3 regions of the Amycolatopsis sp. NPDC088138 genome follow, and region 2 is predicted to be linked to each of the others. Evidence: riboswitches for the same ligand, from Rfam matches in the RefSeq annotation. Region 2 holds a riboswitch; each other region holds the start of a gene.

Region 1 (10,172 bases), on a different contig from region 2:
AAGCCGGTGGAGTTCGCCCGCGCGATCTACCGGGGGGACCGCTACAAGTTCGTCACGACGCTGATGCCGTAGCCCCTCGGTTGACGGAGATCTCCGGGCGCGGTGGAGTGTGCTGGTGACAGCCACCGAAGACACCGGGATCCGGTGGGGGACGCACGCCGCGCGCGGTGTGCTCGCGACGACCATCCTCGGCTCCGGCATGGCGATGCTCGACGGCACGATCGTCAACGTCGCCCTGCCCCGCATCGGCACCGAGCTGGGCGCGTCCGTCGCCGGGCTGCAGTGGATCCTCGACGGCTACATGCTGGCGCTCGCCGCGCTGATCCTGGTCGCCGGCTCGCTCGGCGACCGGTACGGCCGGCGCCGCATGTACCTCATCGGCGTCGTCTGGTTCGGCGTCGCGTCGGGCCTGTGCGCCGCCGCGACGTCGACGGAGATGCTCGTCGCGACGCGCATCCTGCAGGGTGTCGGCGGCGCGCTCCTGACTCCCGGGTCGCTGGCGATCCTCCAGTCCTCCTTCGCGCACGACGCGCGCGCCCGCGCGATCGGCGCCTGGTCCGGCCTCGGCGGCATCGCGGCCGCCGCCGGGCCGCTGCTCGGCGGCGTCCTGGTCCAGGTGTGGTCGTGGCGGCTGGCGTTCCTCATCAACGTGCCGATCGCGGTCGCCGTCGTCCTCATGGCCCGGAAGTTCGTCCCGGAATCACGTGACGAGCAGGCGACCGGGCACCCGGACTTCGGGGCCGCCGCGCTCGGCGCGATCGGCCTCGCCGGGATCACCGGCGCACTCGTGGAAGCGCCCGGGCGCGGCATCGGCGACCCGATCGTGCTGGTCGCGGGCGTGCTGGGGATCGCCGGGCTCGCCGCGTTCGTCTTCGTCCAGCACCGCTCGCGGGAACCGCTGGTGCCGCCGTCGCTGTTCCGCGACCGGACGTTCACCCTGTCCAACGCGCTGACCTTCGCCATGTACGCGGCGCTCGGCGGCGTGATGATGCTGCTGGTCATGCAGCTGCAGGTGTCGCTCGGCTACTCGCCGACCGCGGCCGGCCTGGCCGGGCTGCCGCTCACGGTGATCATGCTCCTGCTGTCGGGCCGGTCGGGCGCGCTCGCGCAGCGCATCGGCCCGCGGACGCAGCTGGTGGTCGGCCCGATCGTGGTCGGTATCGGGATGCTGCTGATGCTGCGCATCGCACCCGGCGCGTCCTACCTCGGGGCCGTGCTGCCCGCGGTGGTCGTGTTCGGGCTGGGCCTGGCGACGGTCGTGGCCCCGGTGACCGCGACGGTGCTCGCCGCGGCCCCGGACCGCTACGCGGGTGTCGCCTCCGGCGTCAACAACGCGATCGCCCGCTCCGGCGGTCTCCTGGCGGTGGCGGTGCTGCCCGCCGCGGCCGGGCTGACCGGCGAGGCGTACGCCGACCCGGTGGCGCTGACGGCGGGCTGGCGGATGGCGTTGGTCATCTGCGCGGTCCTGGCCGTCGCGGGCGGGCTGATCGCGCTGGGCATCCACAACGGTGTGCTGGAGCCGCCGACGCCCGCGCCGCCGGCGGCGGACGAGTCGCCCCACCTGGGCGAGTGCTTCCACTGCGGCGTCGAGGGCCCGCCGACCCACGTCCGCGGCGGCGCCTCCACCTGACCGGCGCTCGGGTCAGGCCAGGATTTCCGCGAACAGGGCCGGATCGATGTTGCCGCCGGAGACGATCGCGACCGTGCGTCCCGCGGGCAGCTCGCCGGCGTGGTGCAGGTAGGCCGCCGTCGTCACCGCGCCGCTGGGCTCGGCCACCAGACGGGCCTTCTGCGCCAGCGTGCGGACCGCGTCGCGGATCTCGTCTTCGGTGACCGTGACCATGGCGTCGACGACCTTCGTGAGGTGCGCGAAGGTCAGTTCGGACGGCTGCGCACGCAGGCCGTCGGCGATGGTGCGGGCGCGGTCGGCCATCGGCCAGTCGACCTGACGGCCCAGGCGCAGCCCCTCGGTCGTGTCGCCGGCCAGCGCGGGCTCGACACCGATGACCTTCGCTCGAGGGCAGCGCGCCTTGATCGCGGTGCCGACGCCGGAGGCCAGCCCGCCGCCGCTGACCGGCACCAGCACGACCTCGACGTCCGGCAGGTCTTCGGCGATCTCCAGGCCCGCGGTGCCCTGCCCGGCGATGATCGCCGCGTCGTCGAAGGGCGGGACGAGGGTCAGCCCGCGTTCGGCGGCCAGTTCGTGCGCTTTGGCCTCGTGCTCGCCGATCGGCACCTCGATCACCTCGGCGCCGTAGGAGCGGGTGGCCTCGACCTTGATCCGCGGCGCGATGTCCGGCACGACGATCACCGCGGGCACGCCGAACCGCTGCGCCGCGTACGCGACGGCCTGTGCGTGGTTGCCACTCGAGTAGGCGATGACACCGCGGGCGCGCGCCTCGTCGTCCAAAGTGCCGATCGCGTTGAACGCGCCGCGCACCTTGAACGCGCCGATCGGTTGCAGGCTTTCGGGTTTGAGCCACAAGGACTTCCGGGGATCCCACGTTTGGAGCAGCAGCGGCGTGCGCACGGCGACACCTTCGACGCGCTTCGCGGCGGCCTCGATGTCAGAGATCGTCACCAGTTCCATGTGCCGAGTATGTCAAGAAACCGTTCGATTTACACTGTCCATAATAGACAGTCAACGTGGCGCTCCTCACGCCGTGGCAACGCGGGGAGTTTCCCGCGCGCCTTACACGTTGGACAGGGGAGAAGACTTACTACCGGATCGGGATCATGAGCAAGGAGAACGCAGCGACTTCCGAAACGAAGGAAGCGAAGTCAGGACTGCGCATCGCGCAGGTGATGGCCGCGGCGCTGGCGGCGGTGACGGCGGCGCTGCTGGGGTCGACCCTCGGCGTGGCGGGCACCGTGGTCGGCGCGGGCGTGGCGAGCGTGATCACCACGGTCGGCGGCGAGGTGTACCTGCGTTCGCTGCAGCGCACGCGCGCGGCCGCGCTGAAGGCGCGCCAGCTGGCGACGTCGGGGATCCGCCGCCGGGGCGGTGCCGAGGTGGCCTTGGCCGAACAACCGACGGTGCAGCTGCCGAAGCCCGGCGAGGAGGGCCCGCCGGCGGACGAACCGGGCCGCCTGCGCAAGCTGCGCTGGCCGTTGATCATCGGCACCAGCGTGGTGGCGTTCGCGGTGGCGATCCTGGCGATGGTCAGCGTGGACGCGGCCACCGGCGGCAAGGTCGCGGGTGGCACGGGCGCGGGCATCGGCAAGATCTTCGGCAGCGGCTCGGGTCAGACGGACAAGACCCCGGTGACCACCCCGTCGACCTCGACGGACGACACGCAGAACTCGCCGACACCGACCCCGTCCACGACGGAGTCGAACACCCCGCCGACGACGTCCTCGGACTCGCCGACCACAACCCCGACGACGCCGAGCACGACTTCGCAGAAGCCGTCGACCTCGGCGGCCCCACCGACCAGCCAGGGCGCGGCTTCGACTCCGACGCCGTAAACGCCGTGAGGGGCACCTTCAGGGACATATAAGCCCTGAAGGTGCCCCTCACGACTTTCGGGGTCAGGCCGGGTAAGACCATGGTGTGACGACGCTTTGAGCAGCGTCCTCCACCGGGCCGTTGTCGACCGGAGCCAGCCAGGCCGTGGCGAGGGTCACAACCGCCGTGAGGGCCGCGCCGACCAGCATCAGCCGGTGTGGCGGCTTCGGCCGGTCGGGGATCTCCACCGGTGTGGGACCCACGATGATCAGCTTGTCCTTCTTCTGGCGGACCGGCAGGGCGGTGCCGCGGCCACCCTCGCCGGCGGTCAGCTCGGCTAGCGCCGCACCTTCGCCCGGCGAAGCAGGCGCCGTGAAGATCGACTCGCGGTTCGCGAGCCAGGTGTTGACGAGGTCGAGCCGCGAGCGGAGGTCGACCCGCCGCGCCCCGGTGTCTTCGACCTCGGGAATGGCCCGGCGCCTGAACTCCTCGCGGTCGAGATCGCCCGGGGGCAGGCCGAACCAGGTCCAGGCCAGTTCGACGGCCCGTAGCGAGTCGGCGAAGGTGCGCTGACGGAGTGTCTCGGCGTGGTTCGTCAGCTTGTCTGCGGCCACGAGGGCGTTGTGCGCGGCCTCCCGCTCGCCGGCCACCTGGCCCTGGGCCCGCTTGATACGACCGGTGATCTCGTCGATCACCGTCCGCTCGATCTCCAGCCGGTCACCCAGCAGGTTCCCCCGGCAGTACAGACGGGCCATCTGAACCACGACGCAGCCGAGGATCAAGCCGATCACGATGCCGAACAGGACGGCTTCGTAGACCGGCAGATCCGCCTGCCGGGCGAGCCAGGCGACCCGGACGCCCCCGATCATCGCGACGGCCGCGGCCACCCCGACCAGCCCGTAGTAGGCGTGCGAGTACTGCTGGTCGGCTTCGGCGATCTCGTCGGTGGTCGGCGCCGGGCGTTCCGGTCCCGACCGGCCGTGCCGGAACGGGCGGTTGTAGTCGGCCGCGGCACCGCGGCGGTCGACGCTCAGCCGTTCGGCGTTGACGAACGTGCGGGCCGCCCACTCGATGGCCAGCACCTGCAGGCTCACCATGCCGAGCCCGATCGCCCAGCGGAGCGCGTTGTCCGAGCCGCTGGTGAACGACAGGTTCAGCAACGGCTTCCACAGGAGGATCGCGTCCATCACGCCCAGCAGGGTCGAGGCGAGGAGCCGCCACGCTTTCTCCCAGCTGCGCTGGGTGTGCCGCGAGTCGCCTTCGGCACTGCGCTGACGGGCCAGCTGCTCGTCCTGGTGGTGGATGACCTGGATCCGCCGTCCGTCGATCTTCTCGCCGTCCGGGCCGGTGATGGGGTCGTTCAGGATCCCGCTGGCGTGTTCGATCGTGTCGACGGCTTCGGCGAGGTGCTTGGTGGCCTCGAGATCCTGCTCGGCCGCGCGGTCGTCGGTCGGGGCCGAGTACTCCAGCGCCTGCGCGTGGCAGGTCGCGGCGGCGTTCTGGACCGCGCCGGCCGCGGTGTCCGCCAGCGGACGGTCGTGGTCGGGCTTGCCGGTCGCCGGGTCGATCACGCTGAGGTAGGTGGCGGCGGCCGCCGTCCAGACGCCCTCGTCGGTGGAGCCAAGGGCCATGGCGGCTGGCCTCGGCAGGTCGGTTACGCGAAATGAGCCCTTCGGCAGGCCGGGGTAGGCCGCCAGGGGCACGTCGGGCGTGTCGGTCACGAATTCTCCGTTTCTCAAGAGCGGGCGACGAGCTTTATGACGACCACTCGCTGAGCGGGTGACCTGGCGTCCTGGCCGGGGGTGGCGAGTTCGTCGAACCCCACGCCGGAGGCCGAGATGTCGCCGGCCGGGATTCCCTGATCGCGAAGCAGCTGCGCAACGGCGTCGGCGCGCTTCGCGGAGGTGTCGCGCGCGCCGGTGGGGTCGCCGTAACGGGCGCAATAGCCGGTGACGCTGATCTGGGACTTCCCGTTCTTGCTCCGGTACAGCCCGGCGGCTTGCGCGGCCACAGCGGCCGCGGCCGGGCGGTCGATCAGCTCCGCGCTGTCCGGGGCGAACGCCGCCTCGTCGATTCGTGGATCTTCCGTTTTGGCCGGCGGCGGTGGCGACGTGAACGGAATGATCGGTGGGACCACCGAGGCGTTCGGCCAGGCGGTGGTCGTTCCGTTGTCGTGGATCGGGTCGGCGATTTGCGCGCCGAGGCGATCGGCGAGCGTCGTGGTGAACTTTTCGCGCCAGGATTCGGATCTCGGGTCGAGTGGCCGCTGTTCTGTTCCCACCGGGGTCAAAAAGACTACGTGCAGGTCGACGCCCTGCAGATCCAGCTCTTTCAGCGGGGTCTTCAGCACCTCGTTGACGGCCTGTTCGGGATCCGCGCCGGCGCTCAGCGACGAGATCGTGAACGGATCGAGGGAGCCGGTCAGTACCGTGCTCGTCAGCCAGACCTCCGCCTGGCCCGTGCGCGCGGCCTCGTCCGCGGCGGTGTGCAACGCGGCGTACAGGGAAAAGCCCGTCTGGCTGACGGTGGTTCTTCCGATGCGACTGGCGACGTCCTTGAGGATCCGGTCGACATTGGACGCCTGCAGCCGGTTGTCGGCGACCTTTCCGTTCCCGCGGTCGAGGTCCAGCTCGAGGTCGTTCGCGACGTTCACCGCCTGCTCGCCGACGGCGTAGGCGGTGAACTTGGCGCCGCCCTCCTTTCCGGCCTGCCGGAGGCGATCGCGCAACGAACGGGGCAAGGTGCCGGGGGAATGAGTGGTCTTTTCCGCCAGCCACACCAGATTTGTGCTATCGGTGCCATCGGACTTGTGCAACACGACCAAGATCGCGACGAAAAGCACCACAGCACAGGCGAAGATCGCCATGATGCGAGCGCCTTTGGAGAGGGAGCGCTTCGGCGAGGCGCTGATCTCGGCGTCGTAGGTTTTCACGAATCCTCCGTGCGGCCCCTATTACCGTTGCTTCGGGGTTCCGCACGGAGGTCGGTGTTCGACCGAACGTCGTTACTCCGTGCTTTCTGCAAATGGCCCGATCAGGTAAACCCGACGCGGGTGGGATGAAGATCTGATTTCGGCCGTAACAAATGCGTGAGTTCGACCGAACCAGTTCCCTCAGTCCAGATGGGACCGCAGTTCGCGGGCCGCGGCAGCCGGGTCCTCGGCCTCGGTGATCGCCCGGACCACCACGATCCGCGACGCCCCTGCCGCCAGCACCTCCGGCAGCCGTGGGACGTCGATGCCGCCGATCGCGAACCAAGGCCGGGAAGGAGCGTCGGCGGCAACTGAACGGACCAGGTCCAGCCCCGGTGCCGAGCGCCCCGGCTTGGTGGGCGTCGGCCAGCAGGGGCCCGTGCAGAAGTAGTCCACTCCCGGCTCGGAAGCCGCGGCCGAAGCCTGCGGAACCGAGTGTGTCGAACGGCCGATCACCACCTCGTCGCCCAGGATTTGGCGGGCCAACGGGACCGGGATGTCGTCCTGGCCCAGGTGCAGCATGTCCGCGCCGACGGCCAGGGCGACGTCCGCGCGGTCGTTCACCGAGAGCAGTGCTCCGTGGCGGGCGCACGCCTCCGCCAGCACCTCCAGCGCCGCGATCTCGCCCGCGGCTTCCAGGGCGCCCGTTTTGTCGCGCAGCTGGATGATGTCGACGCCGCCGGACAGGGCCGCGTCGGCGAACGATGCCAGGTCGCCACGGGTCGTTCGGGCGTCCGTGCACAGGTACAGGCGCGCGGCGTCGAGGCGGGCGCGGATCTTGTCACCGGAGAGGGCGGGCATAGCGGCGACCGTACCTGGCCGCGTTACCAGTCCGGCCAAAAGCAGGCCGGCCCTCGAGCGGCACGTGTCGTTGCCACGAAAGCCATCGGCCGTGACTGTGGTTGGACTGGTAACCAGCGGCACAGTAGGGTGAACGAGTCCGCACGGGAGCCCGGGGCAACGGGCTGAGAGGGAGCTGCCGCTCCGACCGTGGAACCTGATCCGGGTCATGCCGGCGCAGGGAGCGTGATCCCATGACGAACACCTTGGCCGTGGTCGGCGCCGGCGTGATCGGCCTGTCCGCGGCGTGGCGCGCGGCCGCGCAAGGCCACGCGGTCACCGTTTACGACCCCGAACCCGTGCGCGGCGGCGCGTCCTGGCTGGCCGGCGGCATGCTCGCCCCGGTCACCGAGGCCTGGCCGGGTGAGGAGGACGTCCTCGCCCTCGGCGAAGAGTCCCTGCGCCGCTGGCCCGGCTTCGCACGTGACCTCACCCTGGAAGGCGTCGACCCCGGCCTGGCCGGGCACGGCACGCTGGTCGTCGCCTTCGACAGCGCCGACGCCGGCCACCTCGACATCCTCGCCGGCTACCTGCACTCCCTCGGCCGCGCGGCCGAACGCCTGACCGGACGCGAGGCCAAGCGGCTCGAGCCCGGCGTCGGATCCGTCCGAAGTGGACTTCACGTGCCCGGCGACCTGGCGGTGGACAACCGGAAACTGCTCAACGCGCTGTACGCGGCCTGCGTCAACCACCAGGTCCGGTTCGTCCGCGAACGCGTCGCAACGATCCCGGACGCCGACGCCGTCGTGCTCGCCGCCGGCGCCTGGACCGGACGGCTGCACCCGCAGCTCGCCGACGCCGTCCGCCCGCTCAAGGGCGAGATCCTCCGGCTGAAACCCCGCCGCGGCTGCCTGCCGCCGCCGTCACGCACCGTTCGCGCCGTCGTCGAAGGCCGGCCGATCTACCTCGTCCCGCGCGGCGACCAGGAGCTCGTCCTCGGCGCGACGCAGTACGAAGCGGGCTTCGACCGGGCCGTCACCGCGCGCGGCGTCCGTGAGCTGATCGAGGGCGCCGAGCGCGTTTTCCCGGCGATCACCGAGTACGAGCTGGCCGAGACGGCCGCGGGCCTGCGGGCCGGCAGCCGCGACGCGCTGCCGTACCTCGGTGTCCTGGACGACGGCGTCTACGCCGCGACCGGGCACCACCGCAACGGCCTGTTGCTGGCCCCGGTGACCGCGGACGCCGTGGTCGCCTGGCTCGAGGGGGAGAAGCCGCCCGAAGGCGTCGAAGCGGCTTCGCCCGCCCGCCTGTCCCAGAAGGAGCACGTGTGATGGAGATCAAGCTCAACGGCCGGTGGACGGAGTTCCCGGACGACGCGACCGTCGCCGACGTCCTCGACGCCGCCGGCGGGCAGCGGCCCGGGATCGCCGTCGCGGTCGACGGTGTGGTCGTCCGCCGGGGCGACTGGGCCACCGCCGCCGTGCCCAAGGGCGCGGCGTTCGACGTGCTCACCGCCGTCCAAGGAGGCTGAAGTGGACGAAGAACCGCTGGTCATCGGTACGCACAAGCTGTCGTCACGGCTGATCATCGGCACCGGCGGCGCGGCGAACCTCGCCGTGCTCGAACGCGCGCTGGTCGCGTCCGGCACCGAGCTGACCACCGTCGCGATGCGACGCGCCGACGCCGAGGGTGGCTCCGGCGTGCTCGAACTCCTGAAAAGGCTCGGGATCCAGCTGCTGCCGAACACCGCGGGCTGCCGCACGGCCGCCGAAGCGGTGCTCACCGCGCGCTTGGCGCGCGAGGCGCTTGATACCGATCTCATCAAGCTCGAGGTGCACGCGGACGACCGGACGCTGCTCCCGGACCCCCTCGAGACCCTCGACGCGGCCGAGCAGCTGGCCGCGGACGGCTTCACCGTGTTCGTCTACACGAACGACGACCCGGTGCTCGCGCTGCGCCTGGAGGAGGCCGGCTGCGCCGCCGTGATGCCGCTGGGCGCGCCGATCGGCACCGGCCTCGGGATCCGGAATCCGCACAACATCGAGCTGATCGTTTCGCGAGCGGGTGTGCCGGTGATCCTCGACGCCGGAATCGGCACCGCGTCGGACGCCACGCTGGCGATGGAGCTGGGCTGCGACGCCGTCCTGCTGTCCACCGCGGTCACCCGGGCCAGTGACCCCGAGCGGATGGCCGCGGCGATGCGCTCGGCCGTCGTGGCCGGGCGGCTGGCCCGCGGCGCCGGCCGGGTGCCGCAGCGCTTCTGGGCCCAGGCGTCGAGCCCGCCGCGCTGACCGCCGGCGCCTTAACACCGAACCCGCACCGGGAACCCGTAAAGTGGACCGAACTTTCCGGCGCACCCGCGCACGGGTGAGGCAGAAGGAGCCAGCCGTGACCACATCGGTCCAGGACACCTCGGGCAGGTTGTACCTCGCGGTGGGCAGGCTGTCGCGATCGCTGCGCCAGGCCGGTGTGCCGGGCCCCGGCCACGGCGCGATCTCCGCGCTGGCGACCCTGGTGCACGCCGGTCAGCTCCGGCTCGGGGATCTCGCCGCGAAGGAGGGCGTCGCCGCCGCGACGATGTCGCGGATCATCGCGTCCCTGGTCGAGGCCGGGTACGTCAGCCGCGAGTCCGACCCGGTCGACCGGCGGGCGTGGCTGGCGAAGGCCACCGAAGAGGGCGAGCGGCTCGTCTCCGGCGTCCGGTCGACGCGGGTGCAGGAGCTGAACCGGCGGCTCGACAAGCTGTCGCCGGAGCACCGCGAGGCGTTGACCGCGGCGCTCCCGGCGCTCGAAGCGCTGATCGCCGACGACGACCGCTAAGCGGCGGGCGGCAGCCGCCGGGTGATCCGGTCGAAGAGCTCTCCCAGCGGCTCGCCGACGTCCCGGCCGAACTCGGTCAGCCCGTAGGTGACCTGCGGCGGTGTCGTCGGCTCGACGTGCCGCCAGATCAGGCCGTCGTCGACCAGCGCCCGC
Region 2 (10,172 bases):
GTCAGCAGCAGGGCCAGCACGACACCCGCCGCGCCGACGACCCACCACTCACCGCCGCGAGGGCGCCGCACGGAACCGGAACCGATCCTGGCGCCCTCCTTGCGCCGCCGCGCCAGCCCGCCGACGACCAGCGCCGCGACCACAGCCGCGAACTGGATCAGCGAGAGCGCCGAGGCGCCGGAGAGGTCGAGCAGGTCGACCGTGCGCAAGTAGATCTCGGTCTCGAGCGTCCGGTACCGCGCGCCGCCGAGGATCAGCACGACACCGAAACTGGTGGCGCAGAACAGGAACACCACGGCCGCGGCGGACGCGATCGCGGGCGCCAGCGCGGGCAGCGTCACCGACCGGAACGCCCGCCACGGTGACGCGCCGAGCGCCCGCGCGGCGTCGGTGGTCCGCGAGTCCAGCCGGGCCCACAGCCCAGCGACGGTTCGCGCGACGACGGCGACGTTGAAGAACGCGTTGGCCAGCACGATCGGCAGCACCCCGCCGTCCGGCCACAGCGCGCGGAACGCCAGCCCGACCACGACGGTCGGCAGCACGAACGGCACCAGCACGAGCGTCCGCACCAGGCCGACGCCCAGCAGTTTCACCCGCGCCAGCAGGAACGCCACCGGCAGCCCGGCCAGCACCGCGACGACCGTCGAGCCGGCCGCGGTGGCCACCGTGAACCCGGCCAGCCGACAGGTCTGCGCGTCGCCCAGCACGACGTCGAGCCCGCCCGCGGCGAACCCGCGGCCGATGATCGCCAGCACCGGCCAGGCGAAGAACACCACCAGGAAACCGATCGGCGCCACGCCGAGCAGCGCCAGGCCGAGGCCGCGGACCGTCCTGGGTGGGGCTAGGACTGCCGCTTTTCGGGGGCTCCGGGTGGCGGAGCCCCCGGCCCGGGGCGAAGGCCCGGATGTCACTGCACGAGCGTGCGCCATTCGCCGATCCACTTCTCACGCCCGGCCTGCACCTGGTCCGGGGTCAGCGCCTGCGGCTTCTGCGGCAGCGGCGCGACCTGCGCCCAGCCCGCCGGCAGGTCGACACCCTGGCGCGCCGGGTAGACGTACATGTTGGCCGCCACGGTCGCCTGGAACTGCTGCGAGAGCAGGAAGTCGACGACCTTGCGCGCGTTCTCCTCCTGCTTGCCGCCGGTGAGCACCCCGGCGTACTCGACCTGCCGGTAGCAGGTGTCGAGCAGCGCCTTCGTCCGCGGCTTCCCGTCGTCACCAACCTCGGCGGCCGGCGACGACGCGTACGACACGACGATCGGCCGCGGCCCCTTGCCGGACGAGCCGGAGAAGTCCTTCGTGTAGGCCTCTTCCCAGCCGCTGACCACCTTGAGCCCGTTGGCCTTCAGCTTGGTCCAGTAGTCCTTCCAGCCGGCTTCGCCGTACTTCGCGACCGTGCCGAGCAGGAACGCGAGCCCGGGCGACGCCGTCGCCGGGTCCTCGGCGACCAGCAGGTCCTTGTACTTCGGGTCGGCCAGGTCGTCGTACGACTCCGGCGCCGGGATCCCCTTGGCGGTGAAGTAGTTCGTGTCGACGTTGACGCAGACGTCGCCGACGTCGACCGCGGACAGCCGGTGCTCCGGGTCGACGGCGTAGCGCTGCGGCCCGCGGTCGGCCTCCGGGCTGGTGTAGGGCTCGAAGACGCCCTCGGCGAGCGCGCGTGAGGCGAAGGTCGAGTCGACGCCGTACGCGACGTCGCCGACCGGGTTCGCCTTGGTCAGCACGAGCTTGTTGGTCAGCGAACCGGCGTCACCCTGCTTGAGCACGGAGATCTTGATGCCCGACTGCTGCTGGAAGGCGTCGAGCACCTCCTGCGGCGCCAGGAAGGAGTCGTGCGTCACGAGGGTGACGGTGGGCGTCTGCTTCGTGTCACCGGACCCGTCCGACAGCGAACACGCCGCTGTGACGACGCTGACGACGGCGATGGCCGTCGCGGCGCGAACAGCACTGCGTTTCATCTACCCTCCTGCACTTCGCCGGACGAGGAGGGAAAGCCCTCCCTTCGCCGGCATGATCCGGGATCAGGTGCTAACGGTCGCGGGTCACCCCGCCTCTCAGCCCGGCTCACCGGACTCCCGTGGCAACCGTGCACCTTAGTCCAGGACGTTGGACGATGGAGGCATGACGGAAATCTTGAGCGACGACGAGGCCGACCGGGCCCTGCTCCACGGCTGGGTCCGCACGGGCAAGGTCATCCGGCGCGAGGTGGAGCTCCCGAGCTTCCCGAAGGCGATCGAGGTGGTGGACCGCGTCGCGGTGCTGGCCGAAGCCGCCGACCACCACCCGGACATCGACATCCGCTGGCGCACGCTGACCTTCCACCTCAGCACGCATTCGGCCGGAGGCCTGACGGAGAAGGACTTCGCGCTGGCCAAGCAGATCAACGAGACCCTCGACGGACTGTGATCCCGGCTACTCTGAGTGCACGAAAGCCCGCGTTCGGCGTCTCTCGGTAAAGGACTTCGGACCCGAGAGGCAGATATGACGCAGGCGATCGTAGTGGGCTCAGTGGCATTCGCGACGATGGTGGCCGCGGCCGGCGGGGTGCTCTGGTTCACCGTCCGCAGTCACCGTCACTCGGACGGCTGAGTGCCGTTTCCGCTGGTCAGCGGCATGATCGGGTGAGCTTCGTCACAGCTGCTAACACTCGGCATGGTCAACGCGCTGAACTCGCGGAAGCATCGGCCCGTTCGTAGGGAAAACGCCATGAACAGCACCCCCGCCACCGCCGCCCTGACCGCCACCCAGCGCGCCTGGATCAACGCCCTCGCGCCCGCGGTCGTCCTGATCGCGATCGCGCTGATGGGCCTCCTCGGCTAGTCCGCCCGGTCGTAGGCCTGCCGGGCTTTCAGCAGGCTCGGCAGGTACTTCTCCGCCCATTCGCGGCACCGTTCCATGGGCTCGAACAACGTCCGGCCCAGGTCGGTCAGCGCGTACTCGACACGCGGCGGGTTCTCGTCGTAGGCCTTGCGGGTGACCATGCCGTCGCGTTCAAGAGCCTTCAGCGTCGCGGCGAGCACCTTCGGGCTGACGGTCCGCAGGGGCACGCGCAGCTCGGAGAACCGCCGCGGCCCGTCCTTCAGGCAGATGACCACCATCCCACCCCACTTGTCCGCGATCCGGAACGGCGTTTCGGCGGACGGGCATTGCGTCGCGAAGAGATCAGCGGTCAGCGGCTCCACCAAGCCGACGTTAGGCCACTCCGTCGACGAGCAGCAACCGCCGCCGCAGCGCGGTCTTGCTCAGCGCCAACGCTTCGGCGTACTCGGCCGAGCCGTACCAGCGTTCGGCGGTGTCCCGGTCGGGGAACTCGACGACGACCACGCGTTGGTGTTCGTCGAAGGTCCCTTCGAGAACCGCGGGCGCCGCACCTCGGACGATGTAGCGCCCCCCGTGCCGCGCGATCGATTCCTGGGCGAGTTCGCGGTAGCGCTGCCCCTGGGCTTCGTCGAGGATTTCGACCTCGGAGACGACGTAGACGCTCACGACTCCGAGGGTGGCAGAACGCCGGGGTCGTTGCGTGGTGCCGTCACTACCCGGATGTCCTCGGGCGGTGGGAACTCGGCCGGGGTCTCGTCGCCCACGCTCCAGTACTCGAGCCCGGACAGGCGGCCTTCGTCGACGAACACGATGAGCCCGCCGTCCGCGACGTCGACCTCCACCGCGACCCGGTCCTCGATGCCGGCGACGGGCGCTGTCTCGTCGACCGCCAGGTCGATCGTGGGACACCCGCAAGCACAGCGACCGGTCACCCGGGCCGTGCGCGCTCGGCGGTCAATAGCGTGACATGTTCGGGATCGCCTTCTCGGCGACCTCGATGAGGGCCTCGACCTTCACGACGTCGGCCGTCACGTCTTCCACGGTCACCGCAGGCGCCTCCGATGACCGGTAGGCGACTTCGTTGCGCCGGGCTCGCATCCGGTTGAAGGGCCGCAGAACCGGCCCCAGCGGCGGATCCAGCTGAGCGAGAACCGCCTCGTAGACGGTGACGTGCCCACCCCGGCTCGTCACCCGCAGGCCCTGGTTCTGCAGGACGGCGGCCAGGGCGCGCCGTGCGCTGTCGTAGGCCAGCGTGTAGGCGCCTTCCGGATCCGTCTCCTGCAGCTGCCGCGCCGAAGCGAGGTGCGTGCGGGCCCGGACGAGCTCGGCCTCAGCGGCCTCCCGTGACGCCGGGACGTGCTCGATGGCGCCGCGCGCGATGAACGCGTCGATCCGTTCGCGGCCTTGGTTCCACCGGGTCATCGAGCCTCCTGGCTGAGTTTCACCAGTGGACGCTCACGCACGCTGGTGAGGAACGGATCGGCGGTGCTCGCCGCCCACGACTCGGGCGACACCCGGTGGACGTTGACCTCGCGCCCCAGCCGCCGGGAAACCTGTTCGGCCGAGTCGAAGAGCGCGTCCGGATCGGGCGAGCCGACGACGAGGACATCGACGTCGCCGGGCGGCGGACCGGGTTCGCCGTTGTAGCGCGCGGCCCACGAGCCGTAGATGTAGGCCTCGCGCACGTCCGCCAGCCCGGACAGGGCCTCGGCGAGCAGCGGCATCGGCCCGAAGGTGACCGCCATGAGGTCACTCAACGGCTGGTAGAGCGGGGTGTCCGTGCGGGCTTTGACGAGCCGGCTCCGGCCCACGCGCCGGTCTTCGAGGATGCCACCACCGGTCAGCCGTTCGACCTCCCGCAGCACGGCGGTGGGCGTGACACCAGTGGCCTCGGCGAGCTCGGTGAGGCTGTACTCGCGGTCCGGATGCAGCAGGACGAGCGCGAGCAGCTCACCCTGCATGCGCGAACGCAGCAGGGGCAGCAAGCTCGGCGAAGCTTTCATTGGACGCAGCATATCCTGCGCCCAATGAAAACAACAACCAGTGACAGGCAGTTACTCAGACGTTGAAGCGGAACTCCACGACGTCGCCGTCCGCCATGGTGTAGTCCTTGCCCTCCATGCGGACCTTGCCCGCCGCGCGGGCCGCCGCCATCGAGCCTGCGTCCATCAGGTCGTCGTACGAGACGATCTCCGCCTTGATGAAGCCGCGCTCGAAGTCCGTGTGGATGACGCCCGCGGCCTGCGGGGCCGTCGCGCCCTGGGGGATCGTCCAGGCGCGCGACTCCTTGGGACCCGCGGTCAGGTACGTCTGCAGGCCCAGGGTGTGGAACCCGGCGCGGGCCAGCGAGTACAGGCCCGGCTCCGGCTGGCCGACCGACTCGAGCAGCTCGCGGACCGACTCCTCGTCGTCCAGCTCCAGCAGCTCCGCCTCGACCTTCGCGTCGAGGAACACCGCGTCCGCCGGGGCGACCAGCTTGGTCAGCTCCTCGCGGCGGGATTCGTCGGTGAGGATCGCCTCGTCGGCGTTGAACACGTACAGGAACGGCTTCGTGGTGAGCAGGCTGTGCTCGCGAAGCAGTTCGAGGTCGACGTCCTTCTGCGCGGAGAAGAGCGTGCGGCCGCTGTCGAGGATTTCCTTCGCCTTCTGCGCGGCCTCGAGCGCGGGCTTCGCTTCCTTCTTGGTCCGCGCTTCCTTCTCCAGGCGCCAGACGGCCTTCTCGAGCGTCTGCAGGTCGGCCAGGATCAGCTCGGTGTTGATCGTCTCGATGTCGCTCAGCGGGTCGATCCGGCCGTCGACGTGGATCACGTCGGGGTCGTCGAACACGCGGATGACCTGGCAGATCGCGTTGGCCTCACGGATGTTCGCGAGGAACTTGTTGCCCAGCCCGGCACCCTCGGAGGCGCCCTTCACGATGCCCGCGATGTCCACAAAGGACACCACCGCCGGCACGATCTTCTCCGACTTGAACAGCTCCGCCAGCTTGTCCAGCCGCGGGTCCGGCAGCGGCACCACGCCGACGTTCGGCTCGATCGTCGCGAACGGGTAGTTCGCGGCGAGCACGTCGTTGCGGGTCAGCGCGTTGAACAGGGTGGACTTGCCGACGTTGGGCAGGCCGACGATACCGAGGGTGAGGCTCACGACCCCGAAGTCTACGTGGCCGGTCCGCGACCGCCGCCAGGGCTCACGACCAGGGCGAACGCGGTGTCGGATTTTCGCCAGCAACGCCGTTGACCTGCTGGCATGCTCGGATTCATGGTCACGACAACCGAGGCGCCCGGGCTCTGGCGGGACGCGGAACGCTGCTACCGCGTGGTCACCGCCCGCGACCCGCGCTTCGACGGCCAGTTCATCATGGCGGTCCGCACCACCGGCATCTACTGCCGCCCGTCGTGCCCGGCGTCGACGCCGAAGGTGCAGAACGTGCGCTTCTACCCGACGTCGGCGGCCGCGCAGGCCAACGGTTTCCGCGCCTGCCGCCGCTGCCTGCCCGACGCCGTGCCCGGCTCGCCGGACTGGAACCTGCGCGCCGACCTCGCGGCGCGGGCGATGCGCCTGATCTCCGACGGGACCGTCGAACGCGAAGGCGTGCCAGGTCTCGCACGACGGCTCGGCTATTCCGAGCGGCAGCTCGGCCGGGTGCTCACCGCCGAGCTGGGCGCCGGCCCGCTGGCGCTCGCCCGGGCGCACCGCGCGCACTCGGCGCGGCTGCTCATCGAGCTGTCCGGGCTGCCGCTGACCGATGTCGCGTTCGCGGCGGGGTTCTCCAGCGTGCGGCAGTTCAACGAGACGATCCGCGAAGTGTTCGCGACAACGCCTTCGCAGCTTCGCGCGGCCAGCCTGCGACGCGGACGTCGTGAGGCCGACCAAGGCGCGACGCGGCTCAGCCTGCGGTTGCCGTTCCGGCCGCCTTTCGACGCCGCCGGGCTGCTTCGCTTCTTCGCGGACCGCGCGGTGCCGGGCGTCGAAGACGTCACCGACACGTCGTACGCCCGGACGTTGCGGCTCGCGCACGGCACCGGCGTCGTGCGGCTGACGCCGGAACCGGACCACGTGCGCTGCGAGCTGCACCTCGCCGACCTGCGTGATCTCAGCAGCGTGGTCAGCCGGGTGCGCCGGCTGCTGGACCTGGACGCCGACCCGGCCGCGGTCACCCGCGTCCTCGGCGCCGACCCCGCGCTGGCACCGGTCGTGAGGGCGGTGCCCGGGATCCGCGTCCCCGGCTCGGTCGACGGGGAAGAGCTGCTGCTGCGGGCCCTGCTCGGCCGAGACGTCACGGCCGTCCTCGGCGACGAGGTGCCGGCGGAAGCGGGCGTCACGCGGCTGTTCCCGACGGCGGCCCAGATCGCGGCGGCGGGACCCCCTTCGGTGAGGGGTGTCGCGGCAGCGCTGGCCGAGGGCCGGCTGGACGTCCACGTCGGCCGCGACGCCGCCGACCTGCGGGCCGAGTTGCTCGCGTGCCCGGAGGTCGACGCGTGGACGGCGGACTACGTGCTGATGCGCGTCCTCGGCGCCCCGGACGTCCTGCTGACCGGCGACGCCGCCCTGGGCCGCGGCGCGGCGGCGCTGGGCATCAAAGACGTCGCGGACCGGGCCCGGCGGTGGACGCCGTGGTGTTCCTACGCCGGGATGTACCTGTGGCGCGCGAACGCCTAGGCCTGCTCGCCTTGCCAGAGCAGGGCTTGCGCGACGATCACCTGGTTGCCGTCGAAGGTCGCCGCCGGTGAGCCGTGCAGGCGGTAGCCGAGTTCCAGTGCCTCGCTCACCCGGTGGCAGAACTTCGCGTCGTCCGGACCGGTGAGCAGGCGGTAGCGGGGCAGGCCCTCGGGCGGCTGTTCCGTCATGACCTCATCTTGGCCGAGCGCTCAGCCCGCGCGCACCTCCAATGTCGAGCCCGTGCGGGCCTTGCGGACCCGCAGCCGGGTCGGGATGCGCTGCCGCAGCTCCTCGACGTGTGACACGAGCCCGACCACCCGGCCGCCGGCGCGGAGCTCGTCGAGGATGTTCATGACGACGTCCAGGGTTTCGGCGTCCAGCGTGCCGAAGCCTTCGTCGACGAACAGCGTGTCCAGCAGTGCGCCGCCGGTCTCCCCGGCGACGACGTCCGCCAAGCCCAGCGCCAACGCCAGCGACGCCAGGAACGACTCGCCGCCCGACAGCGTCTTCGCCGGGCGGATGGTGCCCGAGTAGTCGTCCAGCACGTCGATGCCGAGCCCGCCGCGGGTGCCGCGCGCTCCGGCCGCGTCCGAGTGCACGAACGAATACCGCCCCTGGCTCATCGTGCGCAGCCGGTGCGTGGCGGCGACCGCCACCTCTTCCAGCCGCGCCGCCAGCACGTACGAGCGCAATGACATCTTCCGGCTGTTCTGCCCGCGCCCGTTGACGACCTCCGCCAGCGCGCGCAGCTCGGTGTACTCCGCTTCGGCCGGCGCCAGCCCGGCGAGCGCCTTGCGCAGCAGGCCCGCCAGCCGGGCCAGCTCTTCGTGCTGGGTCGTCGCGACCCGCAGCGCCGCGTACGCCGAGTCGGCGCGCGCCCGCGCCAGCTGCGCCGCGTCGGTCGCGCGGCCGACGTCCGCGACGTCGTCCGGTGAGATGCCGAACAGGTCGGGCTCGGACAGCAGCGCCCGCGCGCCCGCCGCGGCCGCTTCGGCCTCGGCGATGCCCTGCTCCAGCTTCTCGATCTGCTCGTCCGGCAGCATCGCCGAGCGCGCCTTCTTCAGCGACGCGAAGCCCTTGGCCTGCACCGCGGTGTCGACCAGCGCACGCTGCTGCGCGACCCGTTCCCGCGCGCCCGCAACGGCTGTGCGCGCCTCGGCGACGGCTTCGAGGGCCTCGGCCAGCCCGATCAGGTGCGTCCGCCGCGCGCCGACGTCCGCGAACTCACCCCGCCCGGCGACCAAACGGCGTTCCCGCTCGGCCAGCCGTTCTTCCAGGGCCCGGACGTCGGCGGTGGCCTCGGCCACCGCCTGCTCGGCCCGGTGACGCCGTTCCGTCCGCAGCTCCAGATCCCGTTCCAGCAACACGACCTGCTGGCCTAGTTTCGCCTTCCCCGCCGCCCGCTGGGTCAGCGCCGCGACCGCGGTGCGGGCTTCGGTCAGGTCGGCCGCGACGGACTCGGCCGTGCGTCCCTCGAGCCGCTCGACCAGCCCGGCCAGCCGCGCTTTCGCCTCTTCCAGCGCTTTGACGACCCGCTGCCGCACCGCGTCCGCCGCCTGCTCGGCTTCCTCGGCTTTCCGTTCCTCGGCCGGGTCGACCAGCATCGCGTCCCGGTTCGCCGGCGCCGGGTGCTCCGCCGACCCGCAGACCGGGCAGGGCGCACCCTCGGGCAGCGCGGCAGCGAGTTCGGCCGCCATCCCGTCGAGCCGCCGCTCGCGCAGGTCGAGCCGCCGTTGCCGGGCCGCTTGGTGCGTGTCGACGACTTCGCGCAGCTTCGCCTCGCCGCGGCCGACTTTCGCCTGCGCCTCGGGCAGCTCGGCCGCGTCGCGCGCCACGGTCGTAAGGTCGCCGACGCGGGCGCGGGCCCCGTCGAGTTTCGCTTCGGCTTCGGCCGCCGCGAGCGCGTCCGCCCGCAGTTTCGCCAGCTGGCCAGGGATCGCGGCCAGCTCGGCGGTCAGTTCTTCGACCTGCTTCGCGGCTGTGACGGACGCCAGTTTCAGGTCGTCCCGCCGCATGCCGTCGACCTGCTGCTGCTCGGCCTCAGCGACCAGCTCCGCGACCGCGCCCGCCTCTTCGCGCGCGGTCGCCGCCCGTGCCTTCAGATCGCCGGTCGCGCGGGTGCCGAACTCCCGCAGCTCCGCGCCGCAGGACTTCTCCGTCTGCTCGGCGTCGGTCAGCTCCGCGGTCCGCCGGTCCAGCAGTTCCGCTTCGACGGCCACGCCCGCCGCCCGCCGCGCCGCCGCGACCTCCTGGGCCCACTCGGCGCGCTGCGGCGCCTGCTCGGTGATCTCGAGCAGCCGCAGGTGCGCGGTGCGGACCCGGCGGATCTTCTCGGCGTCGGCGCGCTCTTCCTGCAGATGCGCGTCCGCCCGCTGGGCCGCGGCTCGCGCCCGCTCTTCCTCCGCCGTGACCTGCCCGACGCGTTCGATGGCTGCCGCCAGCACCGCGCCCACCCACTCCGCGAGCTCCGAGTCGGGCGGATCCTGTTGTGCCTCCTGGGCATACCGCGCCAGCAGTTCGCGCACGGACTGCTGGCGCGCCTCCAGCTCCCGCCCGCGCTCGGCCCGCAGGTCGGCGAACCAGCGTTCGACGTCGGCGAAGCGCTCGGTGCCGAACAGCCGCTCCAGCAGCTTTTCGCGCTCGGCGGTGTCCGAACGCAGAAAGCGGGCGAACTCGCCCTGGGGCAGCAGCACGACC
Region 3 (10,172 bases), on a different contig from region 2:
GCGCGATGTCCGTCGTGAGTGGACCGAGGGTGTAGAACGGCGCCTCGCCGCAGAGCCGTTCCTCCAGCTCGACGTTCTCCTTGATCTTGTGCATCGGCACGTGGCCGGGGCCTTCGATCATCACCTGGACGTCGTGCGAACGCGCGAGGTGCGTCAGCTCGCCCAGGGTCTCCAGTTCGGCGAACTGCGCGCGGTCGTTGGCGTCCGCGATGGACCCCGGGCGCAGGCCGTCGCCGAGGGAGAACGTGACGTCGTACTGGCGCAGCAGCTCGCAGAGCTCCTCGAAGTGCGTGTACAGGAACGACTCCTGGTGGTGCGCGAGGCACCACGCGGCCATGATCGAGCCGCCGCGGCTGACGATGCCGGTGACGCGCCGCGCGGTCAGCGGGATGTAGCGCAGCAGCACGCCGGCGTGCACGGTGACGTAGTCGACACCCTGCTCGCACTGCTCGACGATGGTGTCGCGGTAGACCTCCCACGACAGCTTTTCCGGTTCCCCGTTGACCTTTTCGAGTGCCTGGTAGATCGGCACGGTGCCGACCGGCACCGGCGAGTTGCGGATGATCCACTCGCGTGTCTCGTGGATCCGCTTGCCGGTCGAGAGGTCCATGATGGTGTCGGCACCCCAGCGGGTGGCCCACACCATCTTGTCGACCTCTTCCTCGACCGACGACCAGACGGCCGAGTTGCCCATGTTGGCGTTGATCTTCACCAGGAAGTTCTTGCCGATGATCATCGGCTCGGACTCGGGGTGCCGCCGGTTGACCGGGATCACCGCGCGCCCGCTCGCCACCTCGGCGCGCACGAACTCCGGTTCGACGCGCTCGCGGGCGGCGATGTACTCCATCTCCCTGGTGACGACGCCTTGTTTGGCCCACCCGAGCTGGGTGTTGTGCTCGCGGCCGTCGGCCCAGCCGGCGCGCAGCCGATGGAGTCCACTGTGGACGTCGATCTTCGCTTCGGGGTCGGTGTACGGCCCGGAAGTGTCGTAGACGTCGAAGTTCTCCCCGTTGGACAGCTCGATCCGCCGCGCCGGAACGCGGAGCCCGGATTCGGTCTGGTGGTACACCTTGCGTGAGCCCGTGATGGGCCCGGTCGTGACGGAGACGTCCTTGTTTTCCAAGGTGGTCAACGACTTTCACTCCCTACGCCGGCATTACCCGGTCAGGTTCATGCGGTCGGTGACACCCGGGACAAATCCCCAGTCACCCTCTCAGCCCGCCATGGCGCGAGCTCCCGCGTTGTGGTGTTGTGCCACCGACCATGCCACGCCGGGGCGCCAGACTCAAGTCCGCTCACCTCACCCGACCAGTTCGGCCGGTGTGGCGTAGACGTCGACCATGGCTCCGTTGCGCAGCACGGTGATCGGCAGTGGGGTGCCGATCACTTCGGCGAACAGCTGCCGCTGGATGCCCTGCGCGTCCGACACGCGGGTGCGGCCGACGGTCAGCACGAGATCGCCCGCCCGCAGGCCGGCGCGCTCGGCGGGCCCGCCGGAAACGACTTCGCGCACCCGCAGCCCGGCCTCCTGCCCGGTCCGCTCGGCGACGTCGTCGGGCAGGGGCGCGGGCACGCCGACCACGCCGAGGTACGCGCGCCGCACCCGGCCTTCGACGACGAGGGTGTTGATGATCCGGCGCGTGGTCGAGTTGATCGGCACGGCGAGCCCGAGCCCGACCCCGGCGACGGCGGTGTTGATCCCGACGACGCGGCTCGCCGAGTCGGCGAGCGCGCCGCCGGAGTTGCCCGGGTTGAGTGCGGCGTCGGTCTGGATGACGTCCTCGATCACGCGGCCGGCGCGGCCGTGGCGCACCGGGAGCGCCCGCCCGAGCGCGCTGACGACCCCCGCGGTGACCGAGCCGGAGAAGCCGAGCGGGCTGCCGATCGCGACGACGAGCTGCCCGACGACCAGGTTGTCGGCGTCCCCGAGCGCGGCGGCGGACGGCGTCTCGTCACGCGCCCGCAGCACGGCGAGGTCGGAGAGCGGATCGGCACCGACGACGTCGAAGCGTGCTTCGCTGCCGTCGGCGAAGGTCGCGACGCCCTGGCGTTCACCGTCGACGACGTGGGCGTTGGTCAGCAGGTAACCGTCGTCGGCGAAGACGACCGCGGACCCGCTGCCGCGCCCGAGCTGAACCCCGGCGACGTGCGGGGTGACGGTCTTGGCGACCGTGCTGACCGAGCGCGAGTAGGCGTCCATCGCCTCGTCCATGAAGTACCTCGATTACACCGTTGCAGGTACTTCAAGTGTGCGCCGGTTACCGCGGGAAGTCCGTTCGCCGGCAGAGAACCGGTGGCGTGACCGGACCAGTGACGGTCAGTGGTTCACCGATTCGGACCATGCGCCGGTGAAGGATCGGCGAGACACTGCCTGTCGCTTCTGTAACGGTGCAGAAGCGACATCACTGTGGGGTTGATATGCGCAAACTCATGGTCTCGGCACTCGCCGGGCTGCTGGTCACCGGGCTGATACCCGCGACCGCGGCGGCACAGGGGACGGCTCCCGGCGCCCCCGGCGCCCATCCCAGCTGGCTGCCCGCGAACAAGACCGGCTTCGGCACGGCCCACGACCGGTCGAGCAACGTCTGGTTCACGCTCCAGGGTGGGCAGCTGTCCGAGGTCTACTACCCGGACCTGTCCACGCCGAGCGTCCGCTCGATGAACTTCGTCGTCACCGACGGGCGCAGCTTCGCCGTCGCCGATTACACCGCCAAGTCCCAGCAGGTCCGGCGCACCGACGACGACAGCTTGACCTACGAGCAGACCGTCACCGACGACCAGCACCGCTGGCGGCTGCGCAAGACCTACGTCACCGACCCGGCCGCGACGACCGTGCTGGTGGACGTCGACTTCCAGTCGCTGACCGGGCGGCCGTACCAGCTCTACGCCGTCGCCGACCCGGACCTGACCAACGACGGCTCCGACGACTCGGCCGCCCGCAAGGGAGACGCGCTCACCGCGTCGGACGCCACCAACGCCGCCGCTCTGACCGCGAAGCCCGGCTTCACGAAAACCAGCGTCGGCTTCGCCGGGGCGTCCGACGGCAACACCCAGCTCACGAAGACGTTCAAGCTCGCGACCTACGACACCGCCGCGAAGGGCAACGTCCTGCTCACCGGGCAGACCGCGGCCGACGGCGTGCGCAGCCGGCACGTCACCCTCGCGCTGGGCATGGGCGCGAAGGCGGCCGACGCGCTCGGCAACGCGCAGGCGTCGCAGCGGCGCGGCTTCGGGGACATCACCCGCTCGTACGACCGCGGCTGGGAGCAGTACCTGCGCGGGGTGAGCAAACCGCCGTCGTCGCTGAAGACCGACAGCGAGCGCGACCTCTACAAGGCGTCGATGCTGACGCTGGCCGCGAGTGAGGACAAGCACCACCCGGGCGCGTTCATCGCGTCGCCGAGCATGCCGTGGCGGTTCGGGAACAACGACCCGGAGTGGTCGCCGTCCGGCACCTACCACCTGGTCTGGCCGCGTGACCTCTACCAGATCGCGACCGGCCTGGCCGCCGGCGGCGACACGGCCGCCGCGAGCCGCGCGGTGACCTACATGTTCGGCACGCAGCAGCAGGCTGACGGGCACATGCCGCAGAACAGCCGGGTCGACGGCGTGCCGTACTGGACGTCCGTCCAGCTCGACGAAACCGCTTTCCCGATCGTGCTGGCCCAGCAGCTCGGGCGCAACGACGTCTGGCCCGGCGTGCGCAAGGCGGCCGACTTCCTGTTGTCCTACAAGGGTCCTGACGGCCAGGCCTCGCCGTGGACCCAGCAGGAGCGCTGGGAGGAACAGGACGGCTGGTCCCCGTCGACGATCGCGTCGGTGATCGCCGGGCTCGTCTGCGCCGCGGACATCGCTTCGCACAACGGCGCGCCGGCGGACGCCGCCCGCTACCTCGCGGCGGCCGACAAGTTCAAGGCCGACCTGCCCAAGCAGACGATCACCACGAACGGGCCGCTGTCGAAGGACCCGTACTTCGTCCGGCTCACCAAGGACGGCAACGCGAACGCTCCGACGACGTACAACCTCGGCAACTCCAGCGTGACGATGGACCAGCGCGCGGTCACCGACGCCGGGTTCCTCGACCTGGTGCGCCTCGGCGTCTACCGCGCCGACGACCCGGTGATCGTGAACAGCGTTCGCGTCACGGACAAGGAGATCTCGTTCACCACGCCGACCGGCCAGTTCTGGCACCGCTACACGAAGGACGGCTACGGCGAGCAGGCCGACGGTTCGCCGTGGGACTACACGTTCCCGGCCGAGAGCCGCACGACGTTCGGCCGGCTGTGGCCGCTGCTGGCCGGCGAGCGCGGCGAGTACGAACTGACGCTCGGCCAGCCCGGCTCGGCCGCGCGGCGGCTGCGTGACCTCGGCCGGGTGAGCAGCTCGGCGGAGACCATGCCGGAGCAGGTGTGGGACGAGAACCCGCCGTCGGGCCAGACCGGTTTCCCGGCCGGCACGCCGAACACCTCGGCGACGCCGCTGGCCTGGACGCACGCGCAGTACGTCCGCCTGGCCTGGGACGTCAAGGCGGGCTCTGTGCTCGAAACCCCCCGAGTGGTCCGCTGCCACTTCCTGGGTTGCTGAAAGCCGTGAAAGCCACCTTGAGGGACATAGAGTCCCTCAAGGTGGCCTTCACGGACTTGGGAGGGTCAGATGACGGCGCCGTCGTCTTCGGGGGTGCGCGGCGGCAGCCACGAGAGGCCGGGGACGCCCCACTTGTTGGACTTCAACATCTTCTTCGCGGCGCGGGCGTGGCGCCCGACGAGCCGGTCGAGGTAGATGTAGCCGTCGAGGTGGTCGGTCTCGTGCTGCAGGCAGCGCGCGAAGTAGCCGGTGCCCTCGACCTCGATCGGGTTGCCTTCGATGTCGGAACCGGTCACCTTCGCCCACGACGCGCGGCCCGTCGGGTACGACTCGCCGGGCGCCGAGAGGCAGCCCTCCCAGTCGTCGTCCGGGTCCGGCATGGTCTCCGGGATCTCCGACGTCTCGAGCTTCGGGTTGACGACGACGCCCTTGTGGCGCACGCCCTCGTCGTCGGGGCAGTCGTAGACGAACACCCGCAGGTCGAGGCCGATCTGGTTGGCGGCGAGGCCGACACCCTCGGCGGCGTACATCGTCTCGAACATGTCGTCGGTGAGGATGCGCAGCTGCTCGTCGAACTCGGTGATCTCCCGAGTCGGGTTGTGCAGCACGGGGTCGCCGGCGATCCGGATGGCGTGGACGGTCACGAGCGGGCAGTTTAGTCGGACCCTTCTGGTAGACCTGCATCAGACCGTGACGCGCCGGTGTTGATGCCCACGTCGGCGTGCTGATTCGTGGTTGAATGACGCCCGCGGAAGAGCTAGGTCATGATCGCCATGTCGCCCGATTGAGAGGGACTCGGATGGACGCCGCGGAGTCGATGGCTGAGCCGCAGCCGTCGCCGCCGAAGCCCGTGCCCGGCCTGACCGAACGCGAGGTCGAGATCCTCGCCTTCGAGCGTCAGTGGTGGCGACACGCCGGGGCGAAGGAGAACGCCATCCGCGAGCGCTTCGAAGTCTCCACCACGCGCTACTACCAGCTGCTGAACAAGCTGCTGGAGAAGCCGGAGGCGATCGAAGCCGACCCGATGCTGGTGAAGCGGCTGCGCAAGACGCGCGCCGCCCGGCAGCGCAAACGTGGTGCACGGCGACTGGGGATCGAGCTGAAATGAGCGTGTTTTCGGGAATGTCCCGGCCGATGAAGGCCGCGGGCGTCGCGCTGATCGGCGTCGCGATCGTCGCCGCCGTCATCGGCGGGATCTCCGCGTTGAGTGGTGACGGATCGAACGAAGCCGGGCCGAGCGGTACGCCCAGCACCCAGCCCGGCACGCCGCCGGGCGGGCCGTCGTCGCCCACGTCGCCCACCTCTTCGACACCGCCGCCTTCGAGCACGGCCAGCCCGACGTCGCCCACGCCGCCGTCGTCCGGTCAGCCGACACCCGGCCAGCCGACGTCGGGGCAGCCGGGCCAGCCCGGCGACCAGCAGACGTCCAACAAGTGGGTCACCGTCCGGGTGTTCAACAACTCGACGATCAAGGGCCTCGCCGCGCGCGCGAAGGACGACTTCGCCGGCTCGGGCTGGAACGTCACCGAGGTCAGCAACTACTCGCAGGGCGTCATCCCGGCGACCACGGCCTACTACCGGCCGGGCACCGACGAGGAGGCCGCGGCCAAGCAGCTGGCGCAGGAGTTCGACTTCAAGGCCGAGCCCCGGTTCCAGGGAATACAGGATGCGAGCCCGGGTGTGATCGTCATCGTGACGAACAACTACGAGTCCGGTCACAAGGGCAGCTGACGAGCTGTTGCCGAAGGGGCGCCACCCGCGGGTGGCGCCCCTTCGCGTGTTTCAGTCCCCGGCCTGGACGTGGGCGTAGGCCTCCAGGGCCGCGAGCTGGGCCGGGTCCAGGCTCGGCCGGACCTTCGTGCGGGCCGTCGCGAGGTGGGCCGCCGTGACTTCGTGGGCTTCCAGCGACTCGCGCATCGCCGTCAACGCCGCCTCGCGGATGAGGGCCGCGCAGTCGGCCGCCGAGTAACCGTCCAGAGTGGACGCCACGGCGGCCAGGTCCACATCGGAGGCCAGCGGGGTGTTCTTCGAGGTCGCGAGCAGGATCGCGGTGCGGGCCTCGGCGTCCGGCGGCGGCACGTAGACACGGCGCTCCAGCCGTCCGGGCCGCAGCAGCGCCGGGTCGACCAGCTCGGGCCGGTTCGTCGCGCCGAGCACGACGACCTCGCGCATCGGCTCGACACCGTCCAATTCGGTCAGCAGCGCCGCGACCACGCGGTCGGCGACACCGGAGTCCGACGACTGGCCGCGGCGCGGGGCCAGCGCGTCGATCTCGTCGAGGAAGATCAGCGACGGCGCGGCCTCGGCGGCGCGGCGGAACAGCTCCCGCACCGCGCGCTCCGACTCGCCGACCCACTTGTCCATCAGCTCGGCGCCCTTGACCGCGAACACGTTGAGCGCGCCGGTGCCGGCCAGCGCCCGCACCAGGAACGTCTTGCCGCCGCCGGGCGGCCCGTAGAGCAGCACCCCGCGCGGCGGTGCGACGCCGAGCCGGGCGAACGAGTCCGGGTACCGCAGCGGCCACAGCACCGTCTCGGTGAGCGACTGCTTGACGTCGACCATGTTGCCGACGTCGTCCAGCGTCAGCCCGCCGGTGGCCAGGTTGTCCGAAGTGGACAGCGACACCGGCCGGACGGTGGTCAGCGCGGCCTCGAGGTCCTGCTGCGAGACGCGCGGCTCGTCCTCTTCACGCTGGCGCAGCGCCGCCCGCAGGGCCGCGTCCCGCCGCAACGCGATCAGGTCCGCCGCGACGAACCCCGGCGTCCGCTCGGCGAGCGCGCCGCAGTCGATGCCCGGCTCGAGCGGGACGTCGCGCAGCAGGACGTTCAGCAGCTCACGGCGGATTTTCGCGTCCGGAAGGGCCAGGCCCAGCTCACGGTCCAGCAGGTCCGCCGCCCGCAGCCGCGGGTCGGCGGACTCGGCGCGGGCCGTCGTCGCGACCACGGCGAGGCGGTCGCGGCGCAGGGCCGCGCGCAGCTCCTCCAGCACGACCGTCGCCACCGGCGGCGGTGTGGTCGCGGGCAGCAGCGCGTCGACGTCGGTGAGCAGCAGCACGGCCGGGCCGGTGGCGGCGCGGATCGCCTCGCGCAGGCGGGCCACCGCGACGTTCGGGTCCAGCACGGCGAGGTTGGGCGCGGCCACCGGCACGACCTTGACGTCCTCGGCCTGCGCGACCGAACGCACCAGCGTCGCCTTGCCGACACCCTCCGGGCCGGACAGCAGTACGCCGAGGTGGGCGGGTGCGCCCAGCTTCGCGAGCAGCTCCGGCCGGTGGAAGGCCAGGTCGAACCACTCGGAAAGCTTGCGGGCGGCCGCTTCGCCGCCGATCAGGTCGGCCACCGGCACGGCCGGCTCGGTGACCTCCGCGACCGCCACCTCGTCCTCGACGATCTCGGCGTCGATCCACTCCTCGGCCGCGGTGACGGCGGTGGTGCGGACGAGCGCGGTCGCCGTCCGCGGCGCGGCGGGCTCGGCGGCGGGCCGGGCGCCGTCGCGCCAGACGACCACTGTGGACGGTCCAACCGCGACAGTGCCGGCCGGCTCGGTCGCGGTGACGGTCAGCAGCTCGTTGGTCCAGGTCGCGCCGATGGCCCGCGACAGCTGGCCGCGCAGCCCGGCGGCGTCGGACCCCGGCTGCGGCGCGAGGTCCTGCGGCAGCAGGGAAACGGCGTCCCCGACGGTCAGGACCTTGCCGATCAGGGCGAGCCGCAGCATGTGCGGGCTCACCGAGGTGCTGGCCAGCCGCGACCCCGCGACGGTCACCGTCCGCGCCGCGGACACCTCGGCCGGGGCGACGACGACCTCGGCGCCCTCGGTGACGCCGAGGTTCGACATCGTGACGTCGTCGGTGAGCAGCACCCCGGGCACGCCGGTCTCGTCGGCGGGCGCCGCGAGCGCGGCGCTGACGCGGGCGCCGGTCAGGTGCACCGCGTCCCAGGCCCGCAGGCCCAGCGCGTCGAGGACCTCGGGGTGCAGCCGGACGACGCCGCGGCGGGTGTCCAGCGCGGACGGCGTGTGCCGGACGGTCAGCGTGATCTGGGGGTGGCTCACGCCGTTCACCCTAGCGATGCGGAGCGCTCCCACGCGTCGAAGTAGGTGATGTCCCGGACCGCCGGCCGCGCCGCGGGGCGGAAGTCACGCTGGGTGGTGTGGGCGACGGCCAGCAGGCTGATCTGCGTGACGTCATCGGGGATGCCGAGCAGGGCGGCGACGTCGGCTTCGTGGTCCTGCAGGTGGTAGCCGCAGATCGAGCTGCCGAGACCGCGCGCGCGAAGCGCCAGCTGGAAGCTCCAGATCGCCGGGTAGGCCGAGCCGAAGTACGCGGACTGGGTGAACGCGTCGGCCGGCGGGCGGCCGATCAGGCACGGGATCGCCAGCACGGGCACCCGTTCGAGGTTCCGGACGAGGTGCTGCGCCGACGTGAGGGCGCGTTCCTCGACGAGGTGGCCGTACTTCGCCCACGCCGTCTCGGCGGTTTCGCGGGTGTACGCGGCGATCTTGGCCTTGGTGCCCGCGTCCCGCACGAGCAGCCAGCGGAACCGCGCGGCCATGCTGCCCGCGGCGGGGGCCTGCTGGGCGATCTCCAGGCAGTGGTCGAGGACGTCCTGGGGCACGTCACTGTCGAGGTCCAGCTTGCGGCGTACGGATCGGGTGGTGGTGAGCACGGTTTCGGCGTCCATACTTACACTGTAAGCGTGAGTCTGAATCGTGGGAAAGTCCTTGACGCGGCCCTGCGGCTGGCCGACGAGCAGGGGCTGGCGGCGCTGTCGATGCGCAAGGTCGCGGCGGCGGTGGGCGTCGAGGCGATGTCGCTCTACAACCACGTCGCGAACAAGGGAGACCTGCTCGACGGGCTCACGGCGCGGGTCTTCGAAGAGGTCACGGTGCCGGACCCTTCGCTGCCGTGGGAGTCGCGGGTGCGGTCGCTGGCCGAGGGCCTGTACGCGAGTTTCGCGCGGCACCCCGTCGTCGTCCGGGCGCTGGCGGCGCAGGACGCGAACCCGCGTTCGGCCGGGGCTTTGCGCGTCATCGACGCGTTGCTGCACGCACTGCTCGACGCGGGCCTTTCCGAAGAAGTCGCGGCCCGGTCGTACCGCTCGCTGCTGGGCATGCTGTTCGGCTCGGTCCTCACCGGCACCGCGGGCACCGGCACTCCCGCGGCCGCTGCCCGGGTGGAGCCGGTGGTCGCGTACTTCCGCCGGATGGTGACGCCGGAGGAGCTGCCGAGCCTGCACCGGGTGCTGCCCGCGCTGGAGTCCGGCGACTGCGTCCAGGACTTCGAGCACCAGCTGAACCTGCTGATCACCGGCCTGGGCTCAGCGAGCTAGACGGCGTGTCGTCCCCTCAATCACGCGTGTCGACCCTCTGATCACACGTGTCGGCTGCTCAATCACGCGTGATCACGTGCCCGGAGGGTCGGCTCGCGTGCCTGCAGGGTCGGCTCACGTGATTGGAGGGTCGACACGCGTGATTGGAGGGTCGACACGCGTGGATGGGGAGGACGACACGGGTTACTTGCGGCGGAGGCCGATCTGGCGCCAGGAGCGGCGGCGCTGGCCGTCGCCGTTCTGAGCGTTTTCGCGGGGGCC

What was found. A riboswitch is a leader RNA that binds a small molecule or an ion and turns the genes downstream of it on or off. The one in region 2 is predicted to bind thiamine pyrophosphate.
Region 1: another riboswitch for thiamine pyrophosphate. It lies ahead of thiO (glycine oxidase ThiO); the one in region 2 lies ahead of ACIOD2_RS09845 (thiamine ABC transporter substrate binding subunit).
Region 3: another riboswitch for thiamine pyrophosphate. It lies ahead of thiC (phosphomethylpyrimidine synthase ThiC); the one in region 2 lies ahead of ACIOD2_RS09845 (thiamine ABC transporter substrate binding subunit).

The regions. Positions count from the first base shown of each region.
Region 1 is NZ_JBIUTB010000007.1:820,975-831,146, forward strand. It holds gene ACIOD2_RS40620 (GntR family transcriptional regulator) at 1-72, shown strand, start outside; gene ACIOD2_RS40625 (MFS transporter) at 116-1,630, shown strand; gene ACIOD2_RS40630 (threonine/serine dehydratase) at 1,643-2,590, opposite strand; gene ACIOD2_RS40635 (hypothetical protein) at 2,737-3,468, shown strand; gene ACIOD2_RS40640 (hypothetical protein) at 3,532-5,169, opposite strand; gene ACIOD2_RS40645 (OmpA family protein) at 5,184-6,380, opposite strand; gene thiE (thiamine phosphate synthase) at 6,561-7,220, opposite strand; TPP riboswitch at 7,354-7,460, shown strand; gene thiO (glycine oxidase ThiO) at 7,454-8,530, shown strand; gene thiS (sulfur carrier protein ThiS) at 8,530-8,730, shown strand; gene ACIOD2_RS40665 (thiazole synthase) at 8,732-9,490, shown strand; gene ACIOD2_RS40670 (MarR family winged helix-turn-helix transcriptional regulator) at 9,588-10,019, shown strand; gene ACIOD2_RS40675 (winged helix-turn-helix transcriptional regulator) at 10,016-10,172, opposite strand, start outside.
Region 2 is NZ_JBIUTB010000002.1:487,104-497,275, reverse strand. It holds gene ACIOD2_RS09850 (ABC transporter permease) at 1-797, opposite strand, end outside; gene ACIOD2_RS09845 (thiamine ABC transporter substrate binding subunit) at 908-1,957, opposite strand; TPP riboswitch at 1,979-2,088, opposite strand; gene ACIOD2_RS09840 (4a-hydroxytetrahydrobiopterin dehydratase) at 2,121-2,405, shown strand; gene ACIOD2_RS09835 (winged helix-turn-helix transcriptional regulator) at 2,816-3,181, opposite strand; gene ACIOD2_RS09830 (DUF1330 domain-containing protein) at 3,192-3,485, opposite strand; gene ACIOD2_RS09825 (hypothetical protein) at 3,482-3,751, opposite strand; gene ACIOD2_RS09820 (hypothetical protein) at 3,774-4,241, opposite strand; gene ACIOD2_RS09815 (ArsR family transcriptional regulator) at 4,238-4,822, opposite strand; gene ychF (redox-regulated ATPase YchF) at 4,878-5,960, opposite strand; gene ACIOD2_RS09805 (DNA-3-methyladenine glycosylase 2 family protein) at 6,075-7,475, shown strand; gene ACIOD2_RS09800 (DUF1737 domain-containing protein) at 7,472-7,663, opposite strand; gene ACIOD2_RS09795 (AAA family ATPase) at 7,685-10,172, opposite strand, start outside.
Region 3 is NZ_JBIUTB010000007.1:838,513-848,684, forward strand. It holds gene thiC (phosphomethylpyrimidine synthase ThiC) at 1-1,132, opposite strand, end outside; TPP riboswitch at 1,126-1,250, opposite strand; gene ACIOD2_RS40720 (S1C family serine protease) at 1,301-2,212, opposite strand; gene ACIOD2_RS40725 (glycoside hydrolase family 15 protein) at 2,419-4,584, shown strand; gene ACIOD2_RS40730 (peptide deformylase) at 4,650-5,228, opposite strand; gene ACIOD2_RS40735 (DUF3263 domain-containing protein) at 5,384-5,692, shown strand; gene ACIOD2_RS40740 (LytR C-terminal domain-containing protein) at 5,689-6,315, shown strand; gene ACIOD2_RS40745 (AAA family ATPase) at 6,367-8,634, opposite strand; gene ACIOD2_RS40750 (nitroreductase family protein) at 8,640-9,263, opposite strand; gene ACIOD2_RS40755 (TetR/AcrR family transcriptional regulator C-terminal domain-containing protein) at 9,279-9,911, shown strand; gene pssA (CDP-diacylglycerol--serine O-phosphatidyltransferase) at 10,095-10,172, opposite strand, start outside.